Regions from separate parts of the Geobacillus sp. FSL W8-1251 genome, predicted to be linked through region 4. Evidence: predicted binding sites of a transcription regulator. Region 4 holds the regulator's gene; each other region holds the start of a gene.
The links. Region 4 encodes Rex, which represses fermentation and respiration genes when NADH is low (regulators of the CRP and FNR family bind a similar motif). Its sites were predicted from a motif close to TTGTGAAATATTTCACAA; they were not measured.
Positions count from the first base shown of each region.

Region 1: the regulator Rex is predicted to act here: its motif matches at 2,848-2,865, upstream of NSS88_RS16510 (hemerythrin domain-containing protein).
Region 2: the regulator Rex is predicted to act here: its motif matches at 2,052-2,069, upstream of NSS88_RS16460 (TIGR04053 family radical SAM/SPASM domain-containing protein).
Region 3: the regulator Rex is predicted to act here: its motif matches at 2,474-2,491, upstream of pflB (formate C-acetyltransferase).

Region 1 covers NZ_JBBOUF010000003.1:5,511-9,909, forward strand. The annotation lists gene narH (nitrate reductase subunit beta) at 1-726, shown strand, start outside; gene narJ (nitrate reductase molybdenum cofactor assembly chaperone) at 781-1,356, shown strand; gene narI (respiratory nitrate reductase subunit gamma) at 1,332-2,036, shown strand; gene NSS88_RS16510 (hemerythrin domain-containing protein) at 2,255-2,782, opposite strand; partial or broken gene NSS88_RS16515 (pyruvate synthase alpha chain) at 2,900-2,995, opposite strand; gene NSS88_RS16520 (uroporphyrinogen-III synthase) at 3,165-3,959, opposite strand; gene NSS88_RS16525 (hypothetical protein) at 4,173-4,399, opposite strand, start outside.
Region 2 covers NZ_JBBOUF010000002.1:32,125-36,523, reverse strand. The annotation lists gene NSS88_RS16475 (IS110 family transposase) at 1-570, shown strand, start outside; gene NSS88_RS16470 (DUF2249 domain-containing protein) at 966-1,199, shown strand; gene NSS88_RS16465 (molybdenum cofactor guanylyltransferase) at 1,304-1,882, shown strand; gene NSS88_RS16460 (TIGR04053 family radical SAM/SPASM domain-containing protein) at 2,118-3,236, shown strand; partial or broken gene NSS88_RS16455 (ABC transporter permease subunit) at 3,445-4,033, shown strand; partial or broken gene NSS88_RS16450 (MFS transporter) at 4,322-4,399, shown strand, end outside.
Region 3 covers NZ_JBBOUF010000001.1:12,973-17,371, reverse strand. The annotation lists gene pflA (pyruvate formate-lyase-activating protein) at 1-64, opposite strand, end outside; gene pflB (formate C-acetyltransferase) at 123-2,372, opposite strand; gene NSS88_RS00045 (DNA topoisomerase III) at 2,661-4,399, opposite strand, start outside.
Region 4 covers NZ_JBBOUF010000001.1:1,387,660-1,392,058, forward strand. The annotation lists gene NSS88_RS07245 (IS1182 family transposase) at 1-1,485, shown strand, start outside; gene tatC (twin-arginine translocase subunit TatC) at 1,637-2,386, opposite strand; gene tatA (twin-arginine translocase TatA/TatE family subunit) at 2,407-2,559, opposite strand; gene NSS88_RS07260 (redox-sensing transcriptional repressor Rex) at 2,577-3,218, opposite strand; gene moaC (cyclic pyranopterin monophosphate synthase MoaC) at 3,234-3,722, opposite strand; gene abc-f (ribosomal protection-like ABC-F family protein) at 3,818-4,399, shown strand, end outside.

The DNA of each region.
Region 1 (4,399 bases), on a different contig from region 4:
GAAGCCGGCATGCCGACGATTTGTTCGGAAACGTGCGTCGGCCGCATCCGTTACATCGGTGTGATGCTGTATGACGCTGACAAAGTGAAAGAAGCGGCGAGCGTCACAGATGAGAAACAGCTGTACCACGCCCAGCTTGATATTTTCCTTGATCCAAACGATCCAGCCGTCGCCGCCGCCGCGAAAGAAGCGGGCATCCCAGACGAATGGATCGCCGCCGCACAGCGCTCGCCGATTTACAAAATGATCGTCGACTGGAAAATCGCTTTGCCGCTGCATCCGGAATACCGGACGCTGCCAATGGTATGGTACATTCCGCCGCTGAGCCCGATCATGAATACGATCGAAGGAAAAGGAAGCCAAGCGAGCGCCGATGACATCTTCCCGGCCATTGATGAAATGCGCATTCCGATCGAATATTTAGCGAATTTGCTGACGGCGGGCGATACGGCGCACATCCGTACGACGTTGAAAAAAATGGCGGCCATGCGTTCGTATATGCGGGCGAAACAAACGAACAAACAGCCGGACACCCGTCTCATTGAATCGCTCGGCTTAAGCCGTGAAGACATTGAAGAGATGTACCGTTTGCTCGCGATTGCCAAATACGAAGACCGCTTCGTCATTCCAGCATCGCACCGCGAAGAAGTCGCTGACCTCTACGCCGAACAAGGCAGCTGCGGGCTGGCGTTCGCCGGCGGCCCGGGCGCTTGCGGCACGCTGTAAAAGGAGAAAGAAGGCGAGCCCCGCCCCCTTCAATAATGAAATGGAGGATTTACGATGAACAGCGAACAACAACAAACGGTCTTTCTATGTGTATCGTATTTGTTGTCTTACCCGGACGAACAGTGGGCCGAATCGCTTCCTGACTGCCTAGACGCCATCCGCTCGCTTGACGATGAAACCGTCCGCGCGCCGCTTTTGGCAGTGGCCGAACAGCTCGCGGTCACCCCGGCTCGAGAGCGGATGGAGCAATATGTCGAAACATTTGATTTCGGCAAAAAAACGAATTTGTACTTGACGTATATGACAAACGGCGAGCAGCGGGAGCGCGGAATCGAACTCGTCGCCTTAAAAGCGCGCTACGAGGCGGCCGGATTCGCCGTCTCCGATCACGAGCTGCCCGACTACTTGCCGCTCATGCTTGAATGGATGGCCTATGCAGATCAAGAGCATACGACCGCCTTGCTCGCCGATTATGCCGGCCATATCCGCGAAATCGGCGACCGGCTGGCAGCGGCAGGCAGCCCGTATGCACAGCTGTTTGACGCGCTCAATCACACATTCACTCAACTCGGCGTGACGCCGCTCCCGAAAGGAGGTGCAACGGCATGGCCAGCCAATTTCTCTGGGTGATTGTTCCGTATTTAGCGCTTGTCCTATTTGTCGCCGGCCATATTTGGCGCTACCAGCACGACCAGTTTGGCTGGACATCCAAATCAAGCGAACTGCTTGAAAAACGGCAGTTGCGCCTTGGAAGCCTTCTCTTTCACTGGGGCATTTTGTTCGTGTTTGTCGGCCACGTGATGGGCATTCTCATTCCCGAGCCGTTTTACGAGGCGCTTGGCGTGACAGAAGAGATGTACCACGCCCTCGCCTTGGCAGGCGGCATTCCGGCCGGCTTGGCGGCCTTCGTTGGTTTCGTGATCCTTTTTCGCCGCCGCTTGACGGTCAAGCGCGTACGGGTGACAAGCAGCACCGGCGACTGGGTCGCGCTCGGATTTTTGCTTGTCGTGATCGCCAGCGGGTTGTCGTCGACGTTTCTGAACATCGATTCGCACGGGTTTGATTACCGGACGACAATCGGCCCGTGGTTTCGCGGCCTTCTTACGTTCCGTCCGAACCCAGCTTATATGGAAGCGGTGCCGCTTTGGTTTCAGATTCATATTCTCGCTGCATTCGGTTTGTTCGCCGTCTGGCCGTTCACCCGCCTCGTTCACGTATTCAGCTTCCCGCTCCGCTACTTGCAGCGCAGCTACGTCGTCTATCGAAAGCGAATGCCAAAACAAGCAGAGCCGGTCAACCGCGCCAAGTAAGCGAGCGGCGGGCGTCACATCAGGAACCCTAAACTGAACAGGCGGAGGGGGCAACCGATTGCCTAACAGCCGGCCTGTCAACTTTAACGGCGGCGGGAACGAAACAACGTGCGCTTCCGCATACCCTAACGATCATGCATAACAACCGGCCAACAAATGAACCAATAATAAAAAACAGGATGCCCGTCGTTTGGGGCATCCTGTTTTCCATTTGTTACTTAGTTAATGTGCGCAAACAGCTCCTCTTTCTCCGCATCGGACAACAACCGCTCGGCCATCGGGAAGAGTACGTTCTCCTCTTTCATGAAGTGCTCATCCAAAATATGATACGCCTCAATCACCGCGCCGGCAAGCGTCAACGCCTGCCTGCTGTCGATGTTCTCCGGCAGCTGGGCGGTCTTTTCTAAAAACATGGAAAGGCGCGTTTTCGCCTGTTCGTGTTCGTATTCCATAACGGCGATAGGGCCGGTCGTCCGCCCGATGTACCGAGCCATCATTGGGAACAATACGCCTTCTTCCCGCTCCGAATGCGGATCTAGGGCGGCGACGAACGATTCAACTTTTTCTCTCAAATCAGCGAGCGGCTCACGCCAGTTGCGGTCATTTTCCCCGCGGCCGATCGCCTCCGCTGCGGCAAGCAGCTGCTCCATTTGGGCGCGCAGCGGGCCGTGTTCTTGTTTTAATTGCGCCAGACCGGCGCATAATTTCACCCCTTCAGGGCCGCCCATATGGCAAAATGAATGCATCATCAATTCCTCCTTTTTATGATCCGTCCGTTGTTTCCATTATACTGTGTGCAGCATCTCCATCGTTGTGAGTCATATCACACCGCCGACAGGCAAGCGCAAAAAAAACAGCGCGCTCGCCCCCATGAGCGACGCGCCGTAGCAAATCCCCGCCGAACCGTGCTCGCCATCTGCTGGAATGAGCTTCGTTTCATGCTCACCCCGCCCTTTCATATGAAAAATACATACCCAGTTTTATTATAAGCGGAAAATGTTCGAAAAACTGTGACAAAAAATAAACAGTTTAGCATTTTTGATGAAACACAATATAAAACATTTAACAAAAAGATGATCTCTTATATAGCAGGTTGGACAATTGATATAAAACAACCCTCAACAGAGCTTATTGTTGAAAATAACGGGCAAGCGTCACAATCATCGCTCCCATCCGCTCATGTTCCGGGGCGATGACGCGATCGACTCCCTCTTCTTCCAATGCTTCTTTTGTCACTTTGCCAACGGCGCAGGCCACGACATCGGTGCGAAACGCGTCAAAGAGCGGTGCGATCTCTTTTTTCTCGCGGGCGAACGAAAAGAAAAAGCGGACTTGCATCGCCGATGTAAAACAGACGGCATCGACTTCGCGCCCGACGATTTCTTTATACAATGTCGCCAGTGTCTCCTCATCCGGAGCGATATGCCGGTATGGCAACAATTCCGTATACAAAGCGCCTTGTTCAAGAAAAAACTGCTTCAAGGCTGGCGCGGTATCGCCGTACAGCTGTACAACAACGTTTTTTTCCGCAAAGTCGTGCCCATAAAGAGCAGCAATCAACCCTTTCGTCGTCCCGTCCTCGCTTGCGGCCACCGGGGTGACGCCGATTTGTTTCAACGCCGTCACCGTTTTATAGCCGCGGGCAGCCACGTTCGCTTCCTTGATCGTTCGATGCCATTGAGCAGCCATTCCCTCCCGGTTGGCCGCTTCCAACAGCGCCTCAAAGCCGATTCCCGTCGTAAATACGATCCAGTCCGGCCGCATGGCGATGACGGTTCGCATTTCCTCTCCCAGTTCGCTTCCCTTTGAAAAGGCGGTCCCTTGCGCCGGACGAATGATGGCCGTTCCTCCTTGCTTTTCAATAAGCGTTGTCATTTCGTCCAGTTTGCGTGACGCGCATAAGGCAATCCGTTTGCCATGCATGTTCCTTCCCCCTTATGGTCAGTCGTTCGTCCTTTCCATTCTAAAAGATGGTCTTTGCCTATGCAACAAAAAACCATTCCGCTCCCTGGCACATCGCAACGCGAATGCCGCCTTCATTGGGGATAGAGCCCAGCGCAACAGAACAGACCGCAGGCAGAAACAGCCGACCACCATCAAAAAAAAAACACGCGCCCAAAGACGCGTGCCCTCCGTTCAACGAGTATGTACCATGGCCTCTTCTCCCTGACGGTCAAAGGAACCGATGATGCGCGTCGGCTCGACGGAAATGAGCCGGTCCAACGGAATGTTCATTAGACGCATTTGCCGGTTGTAAACAAACAGTTTGCGCGTGTCCTGATACAGCTTGACCGGCAGCACGACCGCTTCCCCTTGATAGGTTTTTACACGCACCGGCTGCTTCTCGGCAATCCACGCCGACA
Region 2 (4,399 bases), on a different contig from region 4:
GCGAAGGACTCGATTGGGGTGACGGAAGGGACAGCGATGGCCCGGTTTGAGATCGCCGCGCTCGTCCGCCGATACCGCCAATTGGAGGCGGAGATCGCTGCACTGGACGCCGAGTTGAAGGCATTGGTTCAAACGACGATGGAGTACCAATGGTTGAAAACGGTCGACGGGTTGGGAGACGCCACGATCATCGATCTGCTGGCGGAGATCGGCAGCTTCGCCCATTATCGGGACCCGCGCCAATTGGTGAAGTTGGCGGGCCTGACGCTCAAGGAGAACTCCTCCGGCCAGCGCAAAGGGCAAAAGCACATCTCCAAACGGGGACGGAAACGGCTGCGCTCGGTGCTGTTTCGGGCGATGATTCCGCTGATTCGGCACAACGAGGCGTTTCGCGAGCTGCATGAGTATTATACGACCCGATCCGTCAATCCGCTGACCGGAAAGCAGTCCATCGTCGCCTTGTGCCGGAAGCTGTTGAATGTGCTGTTTGCGATTTGTACGAAGAAACAAGCGTTTGACGCGGAGCGAATGAAACAGGACGTCTTGTCCCAGGTGCAACGGGCGGCCTAAGGCCTCCCCCTGCGAACGGAAGAATCGTTGGACAACGAGATGACACCGGAGAAGCTGGCGTGATTTTATCCATTCGACCTTGAGTCCCCAAAGGAGCTTGGCCGGCCTCCGCCTGATGACGAGACCGAACGAGGGAATGTTGGCGCGAAGACGCCCGGAGACATGGGAGGGTTCGTCCTCATCAGCGACGCGGAGATCCAAAGGGTGCATCGAATACGCTTCCCCCACGGCAGGAAAATATAACCAGCCGTGGCCGCGAAGCGCACCCTAGGTCTGTAAGATATCCACAAAACTGAAAAAGGATGTAAGAGATTTTGTCGAAAAATATTTTTTGGACACCCCTGAGGGGCCGAAAAGCCTTGATAAATCAACATTTCTAGAGGGAGGCCAATGTTATGAACCAATTTGCTGCCAAAATCCACGCCCCGGACTATCCGCCGCGCGATCGCCATCCGGCAATTTTTCGGCTGTTTGACAATTTGAAGCCGGGGGAAGTGATGGAGCTGACGAATGACCATGACCCGCGTCCGCTGCAATACCAATTCATGATGGAGCGTCCGGATCAGTTTACATGGGAGTACTTAGAGGAAGGGCCGGACGTATGGCGGGTGGCCATCGGCAAAAAATAAATCATCCGCTCCATAGGGATTTCCGTCGACAGGCGGAAATCTTTTTTTTCGCCGGTTCGTATGGTACGGTAGGGACAGATGATGTTCGGAAAGAGGGGATAGAGATGAAACGAGCCATTGCCGGAGCGGTGCTCGCCGGCGGCCAGTCGCGTCGGTTCGGGCGGCCGAAGGCGTTTGCGCTGCACGAAGGCGCCCCGTTTTTCACTTGGTCGGTCGCGGCGCTCGATCCGATCGCGGATGAATTGTATATCGTCAGCCACCCGTCGCTTGTCGATGAATTCCGCCGCCAAACGGATATCCCGGTGCTGCTCGATGTCGAGCGCTGCCGCGGCTGTGGGCCGCTGGCCGGCCTTTACACCGTTATGGAACAGAGCCGAGCGGATTGGGTGTTCGTCTTGCCGTGCGACATGCCGTACATGCGGCGGGAAGTGACAGAGCGGCTTGCTTCCTATATCGATCCGATGTTTGACGCCATCGTCCCGCTCCATGACGTCCGTCCCGAACCATTGGTCGCCTTATACCACCGTCGGCTTCGCTCCGTGATCGCCGAGCTGCTTGATGCCGGCGAACGGCGGATGATCTCGCTTATTGACCGCGCCCGCGTCCGCTATGTTGACGCCCAACAGCTTGCCGCGGATGAAACCGTATGGCGCAATGTCAATACGGAGGGAGAGTACCGGTGAAGGGGGAATTGTGGCCGAAGCAGACATAGCATATACTTTTTTTCAATCAGAAGAGCCATCCTTGCTTTACTTTTTGGGCGTATGGCGGGTCAATATATTATACCGCCTGTTCAGATGGCTGTCATCTTCGCCCATGGTACGATCGCCCTCTGTTGTGGCTTTGCTGTGGATGTGATCGATATCACATAACGCGCCTGAATGTTGCGGTACAATGGAGGCCAAGGAGGGGGCCGCAATGCGCGATTTTAATGAAAATCCGTTTATTGTGATTTGGGAATTGACGAGAGCTTGTCAACTCAAGTGCCTTCATTGCCGCGCCGAAGCGCAATACCATCGCGATCCGCGCGAGTTGACGTTTGAGGAAGGGAAAAAACTGATCGATGAGATTTACGCGATGGATCAGCCGATGCTCGTCTTTACGGGCGGCGATCCGCTCATGCGTCCGGATGTGTACGATTTAGCGAAATATGCGATCGATAAAGGGCTGCGCGTGTCAATGACGCCAAGCGCGACGCCGAACGTGACGAAAGAGGCGATCCGCAAAGCAAAAGAGGTCGGCCTGTCGCGCTGGGCATTTAGCCTTGACGGGCCGAACGCCGAGATTCACGACCATTTCCGCGGCGTGAGCGGCTCGTTTGATTTGACGATCCGTGCGATTCAATACTTGCATGAGCTCGACATTCCCGTGCAAATCAACACCGTCATTTCGCGATACAACGTTCATGTGCTTGATGAAATGGCGGAATTGGTTGAGAAGATGAAATGCGTCCTTTGGAGCGTCTTTTTCCTTGTGCCGACAGGCAGGGGGAAGGAGGAGGACATGATTTCCCCCATCGAGCATGAGCGGGTGTTCCGCTGGTTGTATGAAACGAGCAAGCGCGTTCCGTTTGACATTAAAACGACAGCCGGCCAGCATTACCGCCGCGTTGTGCTGCAGGCGAAAATGCGCGAAGGAAAAGCGACAAAAGGCGGCATCCGTTACGAAGATGTGTTGAACCAAGGGTTGACCGGACAAGTCGACGGGCTCGGCCGCGCGCCGAAAGGAGTAAACGACGGCAACGGTTTCGTCTTTATTTCCCATATTGGCGACGTCTATCCGAGCGGGCTGCTGCCGGTCAAAGCCGGGAACGTCCGGGAAACGCCGCTGGCGGACATTTACCGACACTCGCCGATTTTCCAAGACTTGCGCAATCCGGACAAATATAAAGGAAAATGCGGCGTCTGCGAGTTCCGATATGTGTGCGGCGGCTCTCGTTCACGCGCTTACGCTGTAACGGGCGACTATTTGGAAAGCGAGCCGTATTGTGTTTACATTCCAAAGGCGCTGCGGACAAAAGAGCGAAGCCAACGGTAAGAAGGCGGTGAAAAACAGCCGCTTAAAATGACGGCGCTACGGCGTTCGTGAGATGGTTGCCCGGGCGCATGCGGCGGATGTTGGATGTGTGTTCAAAACATACGGGGGAGGAGCAGGCGCCCTTCCCCGTTTTTGTTGAAAGATCATTCGTGGTTCAACTCGACTATAAAGGTCTCGGGCCCGGTCGGCGCCGCGCTTCCTCCTTTTGGTGTTTGTCGCTGCGCTGTTGTTGAATGCTGTTTTGTTTCTTTCGCTCGGCCTGCTCGTGATGGCGTTGGGCATTTTGGTCTTGGTGATTCCGCCTACTTTCGAAGAGTTTGCCCGCATGGTCTGCTTTTTGTTGTTATGTCTTGTGTATATCGCCTTTTGGCTGAATCTCGGCATTTTGTTTTCCGTCGTCTTCCGCCAGGCGGCGACATCCGCGTTGTCGTCGATGGCCGTTTGGCTGTTTTTCAATCTTTTCTACTCGATGATCGTGGAAGTGTTTGCGAAATCGTTTTTGCAGTTTGATGCCATTACGTCCGTCGAGCAGGCGGTCGGCCGTCAAGAGTTGGTGCTTGGTCTCATGAGATTGTCGCCGAGCTACTTGTTCAATGAATCAACAACTGCCTTTTTCGCCGGACGTCCGAACGCTAGGGATCGTCACGGTGGAGCAAACGGCCGGCGCTGTTGCGACCCCCTTGCCATTCTCGCAAAGTTTGCTGCTCATTTGGCCGCAGGTGACCGCGCTCATTGCCGCCACTCTCATCTGCTTTGCGATCGCGTATTGGTTGTTTATGAGGCAGGAGATACGGGCGGAGTGGGTGAGAAAACAAGTTGTTTCCGTAGACGGGGCGGAAGAGATGTGTGCGCCCAACAGCGTTTCTTATCGTTCGGATGTGAAAAACGTTCTGCCAAATCGTGTCCGTTCCTTTTGGGGACGGGCTTTTTCTTTTTTTGGATGTGACAAAACCGTGACAACGCTTGTGGCAAAATGGTGACAACAGGCAAGAATGTGATAAGCCTCACAAATCTGTTTCCTTTTCCTGTGTATGATGGAAGTACAAACAGCGTCACAAATTTTGAAAGTTTGGGAGGGGCTTTTCATGAATAAACAAAAGGCGCTGCTGCCGATTACGACGTTCGCCATGTTGTTTTCATTCGTCGTGTGGGCCGTGTTTTCG
Region 3 (4,399 bases), 1.4 Mb from region 4:
CATAACGAAGGCCCGGGCCATCGACGGTACCGCATGATTCGATGGAGTGAATAAATCCTTTCATACGCATGTTCTCCTTCCTAAGAGAAATATACCCCCTCACAAGAAGGAGGGGGGAGAGATTACATTGTTTCATGGAACGTGCGGTTAATGACGTCAATTTGTTGTTCACGAGTTAGTTTAATGAAGTTGACGGCATATCCAGAGACGCGAATCGTTAATTGCGGATATTTTTCTGGATGTTCCATCGCGTCTAATAATGTTTCGCGATTCAACACGTTAATGTTGAGATGATGCCCGCCTTTTTCCATGTAACCGTCTAAAATAGCGACAAGATTGTGAATACGTGTTTCCTCGTCTTTTCCTAACGCTTTCGGAACGATCGAGAACGTGTTTGAAATACCGTCTAGGGCGTGTTCATACGGCAATTTTGCCACAGAGCTTAACGAAGCGAGCGCACCTTTCATGTCGCGGCCGTGTAGCGGGTTCGCTCCTGGAGCAAACGGTTCGCCAGCGCGGCGGCCATCTGGTGTATTGCCTGTCTTTTTACCGTATACGACGTTTGATGTAATCGTTAAAATCGATAACGTATGTTTTGAATCGCGATACGTTTTATGTTTTTTCAATTTCGTCATAAAGCGTTCGACTAAATCAACCGCAATTTGGTCGACGCGATCATCGTTATTTCCGTATTTCGGGAAGTCGCCTTCAATTTCAAAATCAACAGCAATGCCGTTTTCATCGCGAATCGGTTTTACTTTTGCATATTTGATCGCGCTTAACGAATCGGCGACAACCGATAGCCCGGCAATACCAGTTGCCATTGTGCGCAAAACGTGGGTATCATGAAGCGCCATTTCAATGCGTTCGTAACAATATTTGTCGTGCATGTAATGGATGACATTGAGTGTATTAATATAAAGTTCGGCAAGCCATTCAAGCACTTGATCGAATTTACGCATTACTTCGCCATAATCTAAATATTCGGATGTAATTGGCGCAAATTCAGGACCAACTTGAATTTTTAATTTTTCATCGACGCCGCCGTTAATCGCATATAACAATGCTTTCGCGAGGTTGGCGCGCGCTCCGAAAAATTGCATTTGTTTACCGATTCGCATCGCCGATACGCAGCAGGCAATTCCGTAATCATCGCCAAATTCAACGCGCATTAAGTCGTCGTTTTCATATTGAATCGAGCTTGTTTTAATCGACATTTTCGCGCAATATTCTTTGAACGCTTCCGGTAATTGTTTCGACCAAAGTACGGTTAAGTTTGGTTCTGGCGCAGGTCCTAAGTTATCTAACGTATGAAGGAAACGGAACGAGTTTTTCGTTACTAACGGACGACCGTCGATAGCGACTCCGCCAATTGATTCTGTTACCCATGTCGGGTCGCCGCTAAATAGTTCGTTATATTCCGGCGTTCTTGCGAATTTGACAAGGCGCAATTTCATCACAAAATGGTCGACAAGCTCTTGCGCTTCTTTTTCTGTTAGTGTACCTTCTTGTAGGTCGCGTTCGATATAAATATCTAAGAAGGTGGAAACGCGCCCTAAGCTCATCGCTGCGCCGTTTTGTTCTTTAATGGCGGCGAGATAAGCGAAATAGAGCCATTGGAATGCTTCATGCGCGTTTCGCGCTGGTTTGGAAATGTCGTAACCGTAGCTTAATGCCATTTGTTTCAATTCGTTTAACGCGCGAATTTGTTCAGCAATTTCCTCGCGAAGGCGGATAATGTCTTCCGTCATCGTTCTTGCGCCGGTGTTTTTCAAATCCTTTTGTTTTTCTTCAATCAGACGATCGACACCGTATAATGCTACACGGCGATAGTCGCCAATAATGCGGCCGCGTCCGTACGCGTCTGGAAGACCGGTGATGATTCCTGCTTTGCGCGCTAATCTCATTTCTTCGGTGTAAACGTCAAATACACCTTGGTTATGCGTTTTTCGGTATTCCGTAAAGATTTTTTTCACTTCGTCGCTTATTTTGTAGCCGTATGCTTCACATGATTGCTGCGCCATGCGGATGCCGCCGAACGGCATTAATGCGCGCTTAAACGGTTTATCCGTTTGAAAGCCAACGATTTTTTCCAAGTCTTTGTTTAAATAACCTGGTCTGTGGGAAGTGATGGTGGAAACAATGGATGTGTCCATATCAAGAACGCCGCCTTTTTCGCGTTCTTGCTTCGACAATTCCATCACTTGTTCCCAAAGTTTTTTCGTTGCTTCGGTCGGTCCTTCTAAAAACGATTCATCCCCATAGTAAACGGTTACGTTTTTTAAAATAAAGTCACGGACGTCAATGGACTTTTTCCATTTAGACCCTTTAAAATTTCGCCACGGGTCTAATACAGCAACAGCTTGTTTCATAACAGATCCCCTCCCAATTGTTCAGAACAATCATATATAACAGATCTCATCTCTATGATACTATATTTTTGGATGCTTAGAATCATCTATTATTGAATAGTTTGTGAAATGTTGAACAATTTTAATTTAAAGACAGTGAAAAAAGAAGAAATGACAACCAATGAACATGAAGAAGGATGTAAAAATAAAAAATCTCCATCCCTTGTTATAAATCGGGAGGTCAGATCGGCGGTCCGCCATCGGTCCGCCTTTTTGCCAAGCGCTCCATCCTTTCCTCCCCCGCCCTTGTCACCGCTTCGGAAACTGAAACGATAATTTCTTCTCGTTTTCATCCCAGACAAGGATGGCGTCAAACGTTTTTTCGCCTTTTTTAAACCCTTTGATGACATTCGTTTTCCCTTGCGCCAGCAGTTTTTTCACATTGGCCGCCGAAATCGATTTGCCGAGAATGCGTTTGGAGATCGTAAACGGGCATTTTGTTTTCGCGTACTGGTCGCAGCCGTACAACGTTCCTTTGTCGACGACGGTCCCGCCGCAAAGCGGGCACGGTCCAAGCTTCTCGCCCATCGTTTTTTTCTTCCTTGTCCGTTGGATCGAGGCGGTGTCAACCCCTCTGAAATTCCAATTCGGCGCAGTGGCGATGGCGTCAGCGACCACTTTTTGCGCCAACTTTTTCACCTGTTCCATAAAGGCAGCGGGAGAGGCGCTCCCTTCGCCGATTTCGCTTAAGCGCTGCTCCCATTTCGCCGTCATTTCCGGCGAGGCGAGAATCGTGCCGCCGAGCGCCTCGATCAATACTTTCGCCTTGTCGGTCGCATATACGAGGTTGTTTTTCACTTCAATATACTTCCGCTCTTTCAGCATGGTAATGATCGCCGCCCTTGTTGCTTCCGTGCCGAGCCCTTCCGTTTTGGCGAGCACTTTTTCCAGTTCCTCATCGTCCAAAAATTTTCCCGCCGTTTTCATCAAGGTGATGAGTTCGCCTTCTGTATACCGTTTCGGCGGCTCGGTCTTCCCTTCTTTCACCTTGACAGCGGCCGCTTCCCCCGCCTCCCCTCGCTCAAGGAGAGGCAGCGCAGCATCTTTCTCCTCCTCATGCGGACGGATGACGGCGCGCCATCCTTCCTCGACGACTTGTCTTCCTTTCGAAACAAAGCGGGCCCGGCCGTCAACGAGCGTTGTGACGGTCGTATAATCGATGACCGCCGCCTGATGGTGGGCGGCAATTAGGCGGCGGACGACCAAATCGTACACCTTCCGTTCGTCGGCTGACAGCTTCTCGGGATCCACCACTTGCTCGGTCGGGATAATGGCGTAATGGTCCGTCACCTTTTTCTCGTTTACATAACGTTTATTCTGTAAAATCGACGGCTGCGGCAGCGGAAAATACGAAGCGTACGCCGGAAACGAGGACAGCTTTTGCAAAATGGCGGGAAACGTTTCCGCTTCCCCTTTCGTCACATGCATCGAATCGGAACGAGGATACGAAACGATCCCTTTTTGGTAGAGCGATTGCAGCACATCAAGCGTCTTTTTCGGCGAGAAGCGGTACAACTTGTTCGCTGTCGCTTGCAGCGTCGATAAGTTGAACAACAGCGGCGGCTGATACGTTTTCCGCTCTGTGTGGACGTCGGCGACTTCCGCCCGTTTTCCTTGGCAAAAGGCAGCGATCTTTTTCGCCATCTCCTCGTCCCCAAGACGCGTTTGGCCGTTTTTATCCGTCCATTTTCCTTCATAACGCTTGTCGCCAATGACAAACGAGGCGACGACTTCCCAAAACGGTTCAGGGCGGAACTGCTCAATTTCCCGCTCACGCCGGACGATCAGCGCCAATGTCGGCGTCTGCACGCGCCCGACGGAAAACACATCGTTCATCCCGCGCTCCTTCAGCAAGAGGCTGTACACGCGCGAGGCGTTCATGCCGACGAGCCAATCCGCGCAGGCGCGGGCGTACGCTTCCTCATAGAGCGGGCGCGTCGTCCGTTCATCAAGCAGGCGGCGGAACCCTTCCTCGATCGCCTTCGGAG
Region 4 (4,399 bases):
GCCGATCTCATTCCACGGGATAACATGGCCCACGTGGTTCATGAGATGGTTGAACGCATCCCGATGGAGACGTTTCTTGCTTACTACAAAGGAGGGGGCGCCTCCGCCTATCATCCGAAAATGATGACCAAAATTCTCCTTTACGCTTACACCCAAAAAATGTATCATGGCCGTGAGATTGCACGGCAGCTCGAAGTCCACCTTCCCCTCATGTGGCTAAGTGGATTTCAAAAGCCGGACTTCCGTTCCATCAATCGGTTTCGTTCGGAGCGGATGAAAGACCTGATTGACGACCTGTTCCGGGAAATGATCACGCTGCTCGTGGCCGACGGCTATGTCAAGATGGAAGATTATTTTGTGGATGGAACGAAAATTGAAGCGAATGCCAACCGGTACACCTTCGTTTGGCGCAAATCGGCTGAGAAGTACCAGGAGAAACTCCAAGCCAATGTCGATCGGCTGATTGCCCAGATCGAGGTGATCGTGGAAGAAGAAAAGGCGGAAGACATCGACCCTTCGCCGGCCTTTACGTCAGAAGAAATCCGAAAGAAAACCGAGGAGTGGGAAAAACGGTTGGAGGCCGAGCCGGACAACCAACCGTTGAAGAAGGCCATCAAGAAGATGAAGGAGGACTACTTGCCCCGCAGTGAAAAGTATGAACACCAACTCCATGTATGCGGGGATCGCAACAGCTATTCCAAGACCGATGTGGATGCCACCTTCATGCGGTTGAAGGAGGATCACATGCGAAACGGCCAGCTCAAGCCGGCCTATAACGTACAGGTGGGTTCTTCCGGCCAATTTATTTTGGGGTATTCCCTTCATCAGAGGCCGGGCGACACTCGTTGTCTTCTCCCGCATTTGGAGACCGTTCGAGAGAAGTACGGCGTGGAACCCGAACGTTTGATCGCTGACGCGGCTTATGGCTCGGAAGAGAACTACGTGAAGCTGGAAGAGAAGCACATATCGGCCTTGATCAAGTACCATACGTATGAGAAGGAGAACACGCGCAAGGTCAAGAAAAATCCGCATCATCAGCAGAATTGGACCTATGTGGAAGAAGAAGACGTTTGGATTTGCGCCAATGGGAAAAAGCTGGTTCGCACCGGAACTTCGAAACAGACCACGGAATCAGGATACACCTCGGTCACCCGACACTACCAATGCCATGAATGCGAAGGATGTCCGTTCCGTTCGGCCTGCACGACTTCCAAGTATGGACGAACCACGCAATGGAACCCCATCTATCATGAACAAAAACAGAAAGCCCGCGAACGGTTGGAGAGTGAAGAAGGGCAAGCCCGATACCGCCAACGCCAAACCGACATTGAGAGTGTATTTGGGCAAATCAAACAAAATCGCGGGTTTCGTCGCTTTGTCCTGCGAGGCCTCCAAAAAGTTTCCATCGAATGGGGGCTGGTTTGTGCTGCCCACAATCTTCTCAAAAAAGCCGCTAGGGACAAGCAATTGTCCTTGGTGGCGTAAATGAGGGGGAGAACAGAGTCGGAATTTTGTTCCGTTTGGTAAAATATACAAAAACCAGAGAGGGCTGACTCCAAAAGTCCGCTTTTTGGCGGACTTTTGGGTCAGCCCCTTTTTGCCTGGCGCCGTATGAACCGTCCTCTTGATGCTGCCCTCAATATGGATCGCCGCTTCCTTCCTCCGCCGCTAATTGCGCCTTTCGATAGCCGATTTTGGCAACCCAGATGCTCCCCTCATACAAAAGCGTCAGTGGAATCATGACGATCACTTGCGACAACACATCCGGCGGCGTAATGGCGGCCGCTAAAATAAGCAGCGCCAAATACGCATACTTGCGGATGCGAACAAGAAGCTGCGGCGTAATAAGCCCTAAGCGGGTGAAAAACAGGACAACAATCGGCAGCTGAAACACGATGCCAAACGGCAGCACGAGCTGCAGCAAAAACTGAAAATATTCATTAATGCCGATCATCTGTTGAATGCCGAGCCGTTCCGCCAGCTGATTCATAAACCGGACGACAAATGGAAACAAGACGAAATACGCAAAACCAACCCCGGCTAAAAATAGAATGATCGATGCTGGAATGTAGCTGAGCGTTGCTTTCCGCTCTTTTTCATACAGCCCCGGACTGACAAACGCCCAAATTTGATACAACAGCACCGGAGCAGTCAGTACAGCGGCGATGACAAAGGCAAACTGAAAATACACTTTAATCGGATCGGTGAGGCGGAACGCGTTCATCGTCAGCTGTTTCGCTTCCGCAGTGTGCTGCAAATACACAATGACGTCATCGACAAAAAAGAAGCTGGCTACAAGCGCCGCAACGAAAAAGAGAAGCACGATGATCAGCCGTTTCCGCAGCTCTCCGAGGTGTTCATACACGGACATTTCTTTGTCATTCATCGTTTCCCCATCCTGCCTTGTCATCGGTCGGTTTTTGTTTCTTCGTCATCAGCGAGCCCTTTTGTGGCGTCTTTAAACTCGCGAAGCGACTGGCCGAACGACCGCCCCAACTCCGGCAGCTTTTTCGTGCCAAACAGCAACAAAATGACAAGAACGAGCAACAAATATTTCATGTGTTGTTCTCTCCTTTTTACGATGGCGATGGATAGTTTTTCAAAAAATAGACGAGCGACTGCAGCTCAATGGCTAAATCGATATGATGGACACGAATATGGTTCGGCACGTTCAACCGCGCCGGAGTAAAGTTTAAAATGCCTTTAATTCCTTGCGCGACAAGGCGGTCGGTCAGCGCTTGAGCCGCGGCGGCCGGCACGGTTAAAATCGCGATCGGAATGTCGCCGCGAAGCCGCTCCTCCAGCTCATCGAGATGATAGACCGGCACCCCGCCGACTGTCGTTCCGACCTTCCGTTCATCGACATCAAACGCCATGACAATTTTCGTGTTGTTATTTTTCGAAAAGTTGTAGTTTAAAAAGGCGGTGCCTAAATTGCCGACGCCAAACAAGGCGACTTCGGTCACCTCATCCTCTTCAAGCGTCTGGCGGAAAAACGACAACAAATAATTGACATTATACCCGTATCCTTTTTTGCCGAGCGCGCCAAAATACGAAAAGTCGCGGCGAATTGTCGCCGGATCGACTTTCACCGCCTCGCTCAGCTCGGCGGAGGACACGCGCTGCTTCCCTGAGGCATGTAAATTTTTCAAAAACCGATAGTATAACGGCAGACGCTTGGCAGTCGCCTGCGGGATTTTCGGTTGTTCGTTGCTCATCGTTTCATCCCCCAGCTAATCGGTTTTCCGTCGATAATGGCCGGACTTCCCGCCCGTTTTTTCGACCAAATACGTTGGACCGATCGTCATTCCTTTATCGAGCGATTTGCACATGTCGTACACAGTCAATGCGCATACCGAAGCCGCCGTCAGCGCTTCCATCTCCACTCCTGTGCTCCCTTTCGTTTTGACCGTCACGGTAATCACAAGTTTATACGCTTCCGCCTCTTTTTCCCAAGCAAAGGCAATATCGACGCCTTTTAACATAAGCGGATGGCACATCGGAATAAGATCGGCCGTTTTTTTCGCCGCCATGACCCCGGCCACCTGGGCTACCGCCAGCACATCACCTTTCTCAATGGCATTGTTCGTCATCTTTTCGTAAATCTCTTCATTGACGGTGACGCTCGTTCTCGCCACCGCTATCCTGATCGTATCTTCCTTGTGTGTAATGTCGACCATTTTCGCCCGGCCTTGTTCATTGAAATGCGTAAACGATGACAAGACAATCTCCTCCATTTATCACTATACACCATTTTTCGTTATCTGTCTTTGACCGTTTTCGCGACTTACGTTAAACTATTCGCGAGGTGACGGACATGATCATTTTGCAAGTGAATGGACTCACGAAATATTTTGGCGCTGACCTTATTTTATCGAATATAAAACTAGAAATACAGTCCCGCGCCCGCATTGCTCTTGTCGGCCGCAACGGCGCAGGCAAATCGACGCTGCTGAAGATCATCGCCGGCGAACTTTCTTCCGACAGCGGTGAAATCATCAAGCCAAGCCATATCAAAATCGGCTATTTGGCGCAAAACAGCGGGCTCGACTCGTCACGCTCCATTTGGGACGAGATGCTGGACGTATTCGCGCCGCTCCGGGCGATCGAAGCGCAGCTGGCAGAGCTCGGCGCCCAGCTTGGCGACCCGGATCTGCTCGCCGATCCGTCCCGCTACGAAAAAACGCTTCAAGCGTATGACAACTTGCAAGAGCAATACAAAGAACAAGGGGGCTATCAGTATGAAGCCGACATCCGCTCTGTTTTGCACGGGCTGCAATTTTCGTCATACGATTACCAAACAACGCCCGTTTCCTCGCTAAGCGGCGGACAGCGGACGCGGCTCGCCCTTGGAAAACTGCTGTTGGCCAAGCCGGACTTGCTTATTTTAGACGAGCCG